DNA from 2 places in the Ancylobacter sp. G4_0304 genome. Region 1 is predicted to be linked to the other one. Evidence: riboswitches for the same ligand, from Rfam matches in the RefSeq annotation. Region 1 holds a riboswitch; the other holds the start of a gene.

Region 1 (5,605 bases):
CGTGCATGGGGCGGTGGGCAGGGCTGCAAAAACATCCGTAACGATCCAGTCGCGGACGACATAGCTCTCTCTTAACGCTGCCGTTCCAATCCGACACGGCGCTGATAGGAGAAACGCCATGTCTCGTCTTGATCTCGCGCGCCCAGCCGCGTTCCGCGTCCTCGTAGCCGCCGCCCTGATCGCCACGTTCGGCATCACCGCCGCCTCTGCCGGTGGCCGTAGCAAGGATGATCGTAAAGCGTTCTGGCAGACGCTGCATGAATCCAGGTAGCCCTGGGGCCGGATGTTCCACACGCATAAGATCGCGCCGGAGAAGTCGCCGGCTGCCACTCCCGCCAAGTCTAAAGGCTGACGGCGTTTTCAAATTGCACGAACGCAATCATAGCGGTGCGTTCTGGTATCGTGAGCGGCGCATGTGCATGGTGTAATGTCCCCATATCAAGGTTCGGCCGCAGAGGCGGGCCTTGAGGGATGGAGAGACGCCATGCACAAGCTCATGATCGCCAAGCTTTTCCTCGCCCTGTCCTCGATCGCGATCATTGGGGCCGCGGGTTTTTACGCCGACCGGCGGGATGAGACGAGCGAGGCGTCGCTGCATATGGCGGCGTACGCGCCGGCGCGGGTGCTGGTGGAGCCGGCGATGTTCGAGGGCGACAGCGCCGCGCTGCTCGCCTCGGCGCGCGACACGCGCTCCTGAGCGAGGGCCTTTCCGTCGGCAGCTAAGTGCCGTCGCCAAATATTCGCTCGAAGCTTTCCGATTATTAATTTGATCGTCATTCTCCCGCCTGCATCCTTTTCAATGACTGTTTGAGACGGCGCGTCCCGTGCGCGCCGTTTTTCTTTGTGCATCCTTGAGGCCGGAGTGTTCCGCTTGCGTGCTGTCCTCTCTCTGCTCGCCGATTTCTGGCGTCTTTCCTCGCCCTATTTCCGCAGCGAGGACAAATGGCGCGGCGGCGCGCTGCTGGCGGCGGTGATCGGGCTGGAGGTCGCCTGGGTCTACGCCATCGTTCTGATCAATGAGTGGAACAACGCGTTCTACAATGCGATCCAGGAGAAGGACTTCGCCGCCTTCACTCATCAGCTCTGGCTGTTCATGCTCTATGCGGCGGGCGCGATCGTCGTCGCGGTGTACCAGCTCTATCTGCGGCAATGGCTGGAAATACGCTGGCGCACCTGGATGACGGAACGCTATCTTTCCGGCTGGCTGGCGGACAAGACGCATTACCTGATGCGGCTAAAGGGCGACACCGCCGACAACCCCGACCAGCGTATCGCCGAGGACGTGCAGGCCTATATCGCCCAGACGCTCAGCCTTTTCATGGGGCTTCTCAACGCGGTGATGACGCTGACCTCCTTCGCGGTGATCCTGTGGGGGCTCTCGGGCGATTTCAGCTTCAGCCTGTTCGGCGGCGACTGGCGGATTCCCGGCTATCTGGTCTGGGCGGCGTTCGCCTATGCCGCGGTCGGCACCTGGCTGACCCATCTCATCGGCCGGGTGCTGGTCGGGCTGAACTACAACCAGCAGCGCTACGAGGCGGATTACCGCGTCGATCTGGTGCGCGTGCGCGAAAATGGCGAACAGATCGCGCTGATGGACGGCGAGGCGACCGAGCGGGCGCGGCTGCTCTCCCGGTTCTCCCATGTGGTGCATAATTTCTGGGGCATCATGATCGCCCAGAAGCGGCTGACCTGGTTCACCGCCGGCTATGGCCAGATTTCCAACGTGTTTCCGTTCCTGGTCGTAGCGCCGGCCTATTTCGCCGGCGGCATCACGCTCGGCCAGCTCATGCAGACCTCCTCGGCCTTCGGTCAGGTGCAGGGCTCGTTCTCGTTCTTCATCACCGCCTATTCCTCGCTGGCGGAGTGGAAGGCGGTGGTGGACCGGCTGGTCGGCTTCGAGACTTCGGTCGCGGCCACACAGGCCGAGTCGCGGCGGATCGATTTCCGGCGCGTGACCGGCGGCGATGGCGCGATGCTCGGGCTCGACGGCTTCGAGGTGCGCCTGCCGGACGGGCGCGTGCTGGTCACCGCCGACGGGCTGCGCCTCGATCGCGGCGAGCGGGTGCTGCTGACCGGGCCCTCGGGCTCCGGCAAGAGCACGCTGCTGCGCGCCATGGCCGGCATCTGGCCCTATGGCCATGGCGAGATGGCGCTGGCGCCCGACGCCCGCGTGCTCACCCTGCCGCAGCGGCCCTATCTGCCGGTCGGTTCGCTGCGCGGGGCGCTGGCCTATCCCGATGCGAGCGTCGAGCATTCCGACGAGGCGCTGCGCGAGGTGCTGGAGGCGGTGGGGCTCGGCGCCTTTGCGGGTCGCCTCGACGAGCGCGGCCTGTGGTCGTCGATCCTGTCGGGCGGCGAGCAGCAGCGCTTCGCGGTGGCGCGGGCGCTGCTGATCAAGCCGGACGTGCTGCTGCTGGACGAGGCGACCTCGGCACTCGACGAGCCGGGCGAGGCGGCGCTGTATCGGCTGATCGCCGGGCGGCTGCCGCAGGCCGCGATCCTCTCCATAGGCCACCGCTCGACGCTGATCGATCTGCACCAGCGTCATGTCCGGCTGGAGCGCGACGCGGACGGACCGGCGCGGCTGGCGGCGGCCTGATCCCGGAGGCGGCCAGCGGGCCGTTCCGGGATGACGATGCTTCAGGCGCCGCGCGAAGGTCGCCTATGGCAGAACCGGCGCGTAGGTCGACACCGGCTCGACCTTCTCGATCAGCTTGTGCTCTTTCATGAACTCGGCGAAGCGGGCATAGCGCTCGCTGTCCAGCGCCGCCGGGGCGTGGGCGAAGCGGCGCAGCGTGTCGGTCCAGGCGGTGCGGTTCAGCTCGTCGTCGAGTTTCGGGTTCGCCTTCACGAACACGCCCCACGCCTCGTCCGGGTGGTTGAGGATGTAGATGGTCGCGTCCTCGACGGCGGCGAGGAACTTCTTGAGCCGCGGATCTCTCAGCTTGTCCTTGTGCGCGACGTAGATCAGCTCGTCGAACACCGGCACGCCGTGCTCTTCCGGGAAGAAAGCGACGCCTTCCTTGCCTTCCAGCTTGATCTGGGTGAGCTCGAAATTGCGATAGGCGCCGATCACCGCATCCACCTTGCCGGCCATCAGCGCCGGAGTGAGGGCGAAGTTGACGTTGATCATGGTGACATCGGAGGGCTTCAGCCCGGCGTCGGTCAGCATGGTGCCGAGCAGCGCATCCTCGAAGCCAGCGACCGAGAAGCCCACGGTCTTGCCCTTGAGATCGGCGAGCGTCTTCACCGGCCCGTCCTTCAGCGCGACCAGCGCGGTGAGCGGGGTCGAGACCAGCGTGCCGACGCGCGCCAGCGGCAGGCCTTCGGCCACCGACTGGTAGAGGCTCGGCTGATAGCTGACCGCGATCTCGGCCTGCCCGGCGGCGACAAGGCGCGGCGGGGCGGAGGGATCGGCCGGCGGCACCAGCGTCACGTCGAGCCCGTGCTGCTCGAACAGGCCCTTTTCCTTGGCGACGATCAGCGGCGCGTGGTCGGGGTTCACATACCAGTCCAGCAGCACGGTCAGCTTCTCGGCAGCGTGTGCGGGCACGGCGGCGAGGGCGAGCGCGCAGGCGAGGCCGGCGGCGGCGAAAGTGTTCTTCAACATGGATCTCCTCCCAGAATGGAGACCCGGCACATGAGCTTGGGGGATCTTCCGGCGGCGGCCCGGTTCCAATGAACGCGTGAGCGGCCCTGCCTTGGCTCCGTCCCTTCGCCGGCATGACCCGGATCAGGTTCAAAGGGTCTGGCGGATGCCATCTCAGCCCCTTGATCCATCGCTGAATCGCGGGACACCCCTCGGACAGGCAAAGGTTAGCAGGCTCGGTATGCCACGGCAAATGGGCGGGGGCGCGCATTCACGCGCCGCGCCAGCCCTCCAGATAGCGCACGCCTTCCACGCCGGTGAAACGGGCAAGGCGTGTGAGCTCGGCGTCGAGCGCCGCGAGGCGGCCGGCGGAGCCGCGCACGCCCGGCTCCAGCCACAGGCGCCTCACCTCCAGCACGCCGGCCTTGCGCTCGGCCTTCATGTCGATGCGGCCGACCATCCGGTCGCCTTCGAGGATCGGGAACACGTAATAGCCATAGACGCGCTTCTCCGCCGGGACGAACACCTCGATGCGGTAGTCGAAGCCGAACAGGCGCTGCGCCCGCGCCCGGTCGCGCAGCAGCGGGTCGAAGGGCGAGAGCACGCGGAGCCGCGAAGGGGCGGCGGGCAGGGCGTCGAACACGGCGCGGCTGCCGGCGAGCGCATGGCTGGCGCGGGTGCGTCCGTCCTCGCAGCCGATGATCACCGGCTCCAGCCGCTCCGCATTGGCGGCGACCCAGGCTCTCGCTTCCTCGGGCGAAACCAGATCCCAGAACGCGGCGATCTCGCCATGGGTGGCGAAGCCGAGCCGCTCCAGCGCGCTGGTGCAGGCCCAGTCGATGAAGACGTCTTCCGGCACCTCGCCTTCGCGGTCGGCGGCGGGGATGACGCGCTCGGTCAGGTCATAGACCTTCTGGAAGCCCTCGCGCCCGGCAATGGAGAGCGCGCCGGTGCGCCAGAGATATTCCAGCGCGGTCTTCTCCGGGTGCCAGTTCCACCAGCCGCCGGGCGGGCGCTTCTCCGCCTCGAAGTGCCGCGCCATCAGCGGGCCTTCGCGGGTGATGCGTTCATGGACGTGGTCGACGTAAGCTTCGAAGCCGTTCTCGTGCCAGCTGCGCCAGCGTTCCGCCAGACTGCTACGGGCACGGGCGAAGCGGTGCTTCCAGTAGCGGAAGAAGGCGCTGGGGATGATCGCGGCGTCGTGGGTCCAATGCTCGAACAGGGCGCGGTCCTTTTCGAGCAGCCGCGTCAGCTGCTCGTGCCGGTAGCCCTGCGCCCGCGCGAACAGGATGTGGTGATGCGCCCGCTCCACCGTCGCGATGCTGTCGACCTGCACGAAGCCGATCTCATGGATTAGCTCCAGCAGCGCCGTCTTGGAAAGCGCGCGGCCGGGCGGCGCGGACAGGCCCTGCCGGGCGAGGAAGATGCGGCGGGCATCTTCATTGGAGAGGTGAATCGGCATGGTTCATCATGGCAAAGTTCCTGTTTCGTTCCAAGCGGGAAGCGGCGGGTTCACCGCGTCAGTGTCTCCGGCGCCCAGGGCAGCGCGCGGGTGAGGGCGCGGTCGACGATCGCGAACAGGCCGAGCGCCACCGCCAGCAGGATGGCGAGCGCGGCGAACACCATGTCGGTCTGCATCCGCGCATTGGAATAGATCATGAGATAGCCGAGCCCGGCCGACGCCCCGACCCATTCGCCGACGATCGCCCCGATCGGCGCGGCGGCGGTGGCGACGCGCAGGCCGGACGCCAAAGCCGGCAGCGCCGCCGGCAGGCGGATATGGCGCAGCGTGGCGAGCGGGCCGGCGCCGTGCAGCCGCGCGATGTCGATCAGGCCCTGATCGGTGCGGGCAAGGCCGTCATGGAAGGCGGAAGCGACTGGAAAGAAGATGATGAGGCTCGCCATCACGATCTTGGAAGCGAGGCCGAAGCCGAACCAGATCACCAGAAGCGGGGCGATGGCGAACACCGGAAGCGCCTGCGCCACCAGAAGCACCGGGCGCAGCGCCCGCCGCGC
Region 2 (5,605 bases), on a different contig from region 1:
GGTGATTCAGCGTGTCATCGCGGCCATCGCGCTCGGGATCGGCATCGCCAGCATGCACTATGTCGCCATGATGGGCGTCAGCTTCGTGACCTCGGACGAAGCGATGTCGAGGCATCAGGCCGCCGGGATCGGCGTTTCCTATCTCGCGGTGCTGGTGACTGGCACCAGCTTCATCATTTTCGTCGCTGCCATCCTCGCCGCCATGTACGACCGCCGCTTCGTGCTGCTGGCCGAGCGCGAGGCCGCCATGTGGCGCGAGGACGAGGAGCGCTACCGCACGCTTTATCGCCGCACGCCGCTGCCGCTGCATTCGCTCGGCCCCGATGGGCGGATCGAGCAGGTGAGCGACAAGTGGCTCGACATGCTCGGCTATCAGCGCAACGAGGTCATCGGCCGCCCGCTCACCGACTTCATGACGCCGGAATCCGCCCGCCAGCGCAACGAGGAACACTGGCCGCGCCTCGTGGGCACCGGCGAGCTGCGCGAGGCCGAGTACAAGCTCATCACCAAGGACGGCCGCCAACTGGACTGCGTGCTCTCCGCCGTCGCCGAGCGCGACGCGGAAGGGCGCCTGACCAAGACGCTGTGCGGCCTCATTGACATCTCCGAGCGTCGGCAGGCCGAGGAGGCGCTGCGCCAGGCGCAGAAGCTGGAAGCGGTCGGCCAGCTCACCGGCGGCATCGCCCACGACTTCAACAATCTGCTGGCGGTGATCCTCGGCAATCTGGAACTCGCCAACAAGCGCGCGCCGGACGATCCGCGCCTGCGCCTCCTGCTGGGCAACACCATGCAGGCGGCGCAACGCGGCGCGGCGCTCACCCAGCGCATGCTCGCCTTCGCCCGCCGGCAGGACCTAAAGCCGCAGCCGGTCGACGTGCCCGAGCTGGTGCTCGGCATGGCGGAGCTGATGCGCCGTTCCATCGGCCCGAGCGTGAAGATCGAAACCCGGTTCCCGCTCGGCCTGCCGCGCGCGCGGGTCGACGCCAACCAGCTCGAACTGTCGCTGCTCAACCTCGCGGTGAACGCGCGCGACGCCATGCCCAATGGCGGCTCGATCGTGATCGCGGCGCGCGAGGAGGACATCGACGCCGCCCGCGCCGCGTTGGAGCCCGAGGGGCTGCCGGCCGGTCGCTATTTCTGCCTCACCGTTACCGATGACGGCATCGGCATGGACGAGGAAACGCTCTCGCACGCCACCGAGCCATTCTTCACCACCAAGGGCGTGGGCAAAGGCACCGGGCTCGGGCTCGCCATGGTCCACGGCCTCGCCGCGCAATCCGGCGGACGCCTGGTGCTGACCAGCCGCAAGGGCGAGGGGACGACGGCGGCGATCTACCTGCCGATTGCCGACGAGACCGCGAAGCCGCTTGTCGCGCCGCCGCCGGAGCACGTGGTGGTGGATTCCAGCGGCGCCCGCATCCTCGTGGTCGACGACGATCCGCTGGTGCTCTCGGCCACGGTGGCGATGCTGGAGGACCTGTCCTATGTCGTGACCGAGGCGTCCTCGGCGCAGCAGGCACTGAACCTGCTGGACGGCGGGGCGACGTTCGACGTGGTGCTGACCGACCAGGCGATGCCGGGCATGACCGGCGTTCAGCTCTACCTTGCCATCCGCAAACGCTGGCCGGAGCTGCCGGTCATCCTCGGCACCGGCTATGCCGAACTGCCCCCGGAAGCGGGGGCCGATCTCAAGCGGCTCGGCAAGCCGTTCAGCCGGGATGCGCTGGAACAGGCGATCTCCGTCGCCACCCGCGGCACCAACGAGAACGTGGTGCGCATGTCGACGCGCCAGGCCTAGCCGGTAGGGCCTCTGGCCGGGTTCCGGCGCGCGGCGCCGGGCCGGGAGGTGTTGCGAATATTCCCGGCACTCCCGTGACATCGGCCGTTCGAATGATTATATCAGACCCGTCCAGGGGAGCCTCGTCAGGAGGCTGAGAGGCCATCGGCGCGCGGGTTATGCGCGGCATGGCGACCCTTTGAACCTGATCCAGCTCGGACTGGCGGAGGGAGGGAGTGCATGACCCCGCATAACGATATCCATGGCGAAACGGCGACGGATGCGGCGCGCGCGACCGGCAACGCGATGCGGGTGCGCATCGTCGGCGCTGGCGTGGCGGGGTTGACCTGCGCCCACGCCTTCGCCCGGCGCGGCGCACGGGTGACGCTGGTGGACCGCAATGCGGGTTCCGGGCGCGGCTGCTCATGGTATGCGGGCGGCATGCTCGCGCCATGGTGCGAGCGCGAGAGCGCGGAGCCGATCATCGTCGAGCTGGGGCTGGAATCGCAGGACTATTGGCGCGAAGCGGTGCCGGACGTGCCGAACGAGGGCAGCCTCGTGCTGGCGCAGCCGCGCGACCTGCCCGACCTGCGGCGCTTCGCCCGCCGCACCGATCATTATGAATGGCTCGACGGCACCGCCATCGCCGCGCTGGAGCCCGATCTCGACGGGCGCTTCGACCAGGGCCTGTTCTTCGCCAGCGAATCGCATCTGGAACCGCGCAAGGCGCTCGCCGCGCTCACCCGTCGGCTGACCGACGAGTTCGGCGTCGAGATGAGATTCGAGGCGGAAGGTTTCACGCCGGAGGCGGACGACGCCGATATCGTGGTCGACTGCCGGGGCCTTTCCGCCCGCGACGAGCTCACTGACCTGCGCGGCGTGAAGGGCGAGATGCTGGTGCTCTATTCCACCGAGGTGTCGCTCAAGCGCCCGGTGCGCATGCTGCACCCGCGCATCCCGGTCTATATCGTGCCGCGCGGCGACGGGCATTTCATGATCGGCGCCACCTCGATCGAGAATGACGAGCGCGGCCGCGTCACCGGGCGCTCCATGCTGGAGCTGCTCGGGGCGGTCTACGCGCTGCACCCGGCCTTTGGCGAAGCGGAAATCGTGGAGATCGGCGCGGATGTCCGCCCGGCCTTCCCCGACAATCTGCCGCGCCTGCGCCGGCGGGGAAAGACCATTTACGTCAACGGCCTGTATCGCCACGGCTTCCTCGCCGCCCCTGCGCTGGCGCGCCGCGCGGCGGAACTGGCTTTTGACGGGACGCATTTCCCGGAGGTGATGGATGAAGATCGTCGTGAATGGTGAGGCGGCCGAGACCCGCTCGGCCAGCCTGACCGAACTTCTCACCGAGCTCGGCTATGCCGACGCCGTCGTCGCCACTGCGGTGAACGGGACAATGGTGCGCGCCGCCCGCCGCGGCGAGACCCCGCTCACTGAAGGCGACCGCATTGAAATCCTCGCCCCGATGCAGGGAGGCTGAGCATGGACGCCGTGAACACCACCACGAATGCCACATCATCGAGCGCTAACACCGATCCGCTGGAGTTCTACGGCACGCAGGTGTCGTCTCGCCTGCTGCTCGGCACGGCGCAATATCCCTCGCCCGCCATTCTCGCTGAGGCGATCCGCTCCAGCGGCACCGAGATCGTCACGGTCTCGCTGCGCCGCGAATCCGGCGCTGCTAAATCAGGCCAGAGTTTCTGGTCGCTGATCCGCGACCTCGGCGTGAAGGTTCTGCCCAACACCGCCGGCTGCAAGACCGTGAAGGAAGCCGTCACCACCGCCGAGATGGCGCGTGAGTTGTTCGGCACGCCCTGGGTCAAGCTGGAGGTGATCGGCGAGGACGACACGCTGCAGCCCGACGTGTTCGGCCTGGTCGAGGCCGCGCGCATCCTGTCGCGCGATGGCTTCCAGGTGTTCCCCTACACGACCGAGGACCTCGTTGTCGCCGAGAAGCTGGTTTCCGCCGGCTGCGAGGTGCTGATGCCGTGGGGCGCGCCGATCGGCAGCGGGCGCGGGCTGAACAATCCCTATGGCCTGCGCTCCATGCGCGCGCATTTCCCCGGCATTCCCCTCGTGGTCGATGCCGGCGTCGGCGTGCCGTCCCATGCGGCGGCGGCGATGGAGCTGGGCTATGACGCGGTGCTGCTGAACACCGCCGTCGCCAAGGCGGGAGATCCGGCGCGCATGGCGCGCGCCTTCGCCCGCGCGCTGGAGGCCGGCCGCGAGGCCTTCCTCGCCGACCCGATCGACGCGCGCGACATGGCCGCTCCCTCAACCCCGGTGATGGGACGCGCCGTGCTCGGCTGATCCATCGCCACCCTTCGCGTAAGTTCAGGTGCCTAGATGAAGCTCGACCCGTTCTATCTCATCGTCGACCGCGCGAGCTGGCTGCCGCGTCTGCTGCCGCAGGGCGTCAAGCTGGTGCAGCTGCGCGCCAAGGAGATGGAGCCCGACCAGCTTCGCCGCGAAATCCTGCTGGCGAAGGAAAGCTGCGCGCGCTACGGCGCGCAACTCGTGGTCAATGATTACTGGCAGCTCGCCATCGAACTCGGCTGCGATTTCGTGCATCTGGGCCAGGAAGACCTCGCGGACGCCGATGTCGGCGCCATCCGCGCGGCCGGCATGCGCCTCGGCATCAGCACCCATGACGATGCCGAACTCGACACCGCGCTGGCGGTGCGGCCGGATTATGTCGCGCTCGGGCCGGTCTATCCGACCATCCTCAAGCAGATGCGCTGGGCGCCGCAGGGGCTGGAGCGGGTGAGCCAGTGGAAAGCGCGCGTCGGCAAGGTGCCGCTGGTCGGCATTGGCGGGCTCACCATCGAGCGTGCGCAGGGCGTGCTTTCCGCCGGGGCCGACTGCGTGGCGGTGGTGACTGACGTGCTGCTGAACCCCAACCCGGAAGTGCGCGCCCGCGAATGGGTGCTGGCCACCCGCGAGCGCGCCTGACCGCTCCACATCCGGTAAGGGGATCGTCGAGTGCAAGGCCGTCGCTCCCGGCGCACGGGTCGCCGGGAGGAGGAAGGGCTCTACAGGGCCTGCCGCACTGGCGGTTTACGGGGAATAGCGGCCCTTGCCCGCGCTCAGGAGCGCATTGAGCATCGGCAGTTCCGGCGGTGGGGCGCGTTCGATGCGGGAATATTCTCGCCCGTCCGGCGTGCGCCGGAACAGGCCCAGCTCCACCAACTCGCGGCGCAGCAGCGCATGGTCGCCGAAGCCGTGATGCTGGTTGAGCAGCTGGTTCATCCGCTTTTCCGCGAACACCTCATGCGCGGGAAGCTGCGCCCACAGCACCCACAGGCACAGTTCCTGAAGGTTGCGCTTCTTGGGCCAGCGCTGGAGCGCGCCCGCGACGTCAAACAGCCGCAGCGCCCTGGCGCAGCGGGCGTGATCGGGCGCGCGGGCGGGCGGCGCGGCCGGTTTCTCCAGTCGGCGGCGGGCCTGCGCGTCGGCCCTCAGATGCTGGAAGTTGCGGAAGCCGGCGGCGCGGGCCAGCAGGTTGAGCAGCTCCACGTGGCCGGGCGGCTGCTCCCGGCCGGTCAGGTCGTTGCGGAGCGTGCGGGCGAGGGCGGAAATATCCGGTGCCTCATAGGCCAGAACGGTTCTGGGCATGACTTATCCTCATGCGTGCCGGACTCTGGAAGGGAGCGTCGGGGTTGCCGTCTTGCGACCGGGCACGGGGACAAGTGCGAAGGTCATCTGTCGTGGTGCAGGTTTAGCTCCCCTTGCGGGGCGGCAACGCCTCGGTGAACTGCGGACCGTGGCGGGGATGTACACGGCGCGCGCGGCGAAGTCCAGCGAGGCAAAAGGCCGTCATTG

What was found. A riboswitch is a leader RNA that binds a small molecule or an ion and turns the genes downstream of it on or off. The one in region 1 is predicted to bind thiamine pyrophosphate.
Region 2: another riboswitch for thiamine pyrophosphate. It lies ahead of thiO (glycine oxidase ThiO); the one in region 1 lies ahead of VRZ77_RS13050 (ABC transporter substrate-binding protein).

What each region holds. Positions count from the first base shown of each region.
Region 1 covers NZ_JAZDRM010000020.1:64,947-70,551, reverse strand. Annotated here, with positions in the region: gene VRZ77_RS13065 (hypothetical protein) at 119-271, shown strand; gene VRZ77_RS13060 (hypothetical protein) at 485-697, shown strand; gene VRZ77_RS13055 (ABC transporter ATP-binding protein/permease) at 872-2,599, shown strand; gene VRZ77_RS13050 (ABC transporter substrate-binding protein) at 2,663-3,610, opposite strand; TPP riboswitch at 3,694-3,812, opposite strand; gene VRZ77_RS13045 (winged helix-turn-helix domain-containing protein) at 3,861-5,051, opposite strand; gene VRZ77_RS13040 (ABC transporter permease) at 5,102-5,605, opposite strand, start outside.
Region 2 covers NZ_JAZDRM010000013.1:31,507-37,111, forward strand. Annotated here, with positions in the region: gene VRZ77_RS09465 (MHYT domain-containing protein) at 1-1,798, shown strand, start outside; TPP riboswitch at 1,902-2,026, shown strand; gene thiO (glycine oxidase ThiO) at 2,084-3,088, shown strand; gene thiS (sulfur carrier protein ThiS) at 3,066-3,263, shown strand; gene VRZ77_RS09480 (thiazole synthase) at 3,266-4,093, shown strand; gene VRZ77_RS09485 (thiamine phosphate synthase) at 4,130-4,735, shown strand; gene VRZ77_RS09490 (DUF2087 domain-containing protein) at 4,841-5,398, opposite strand.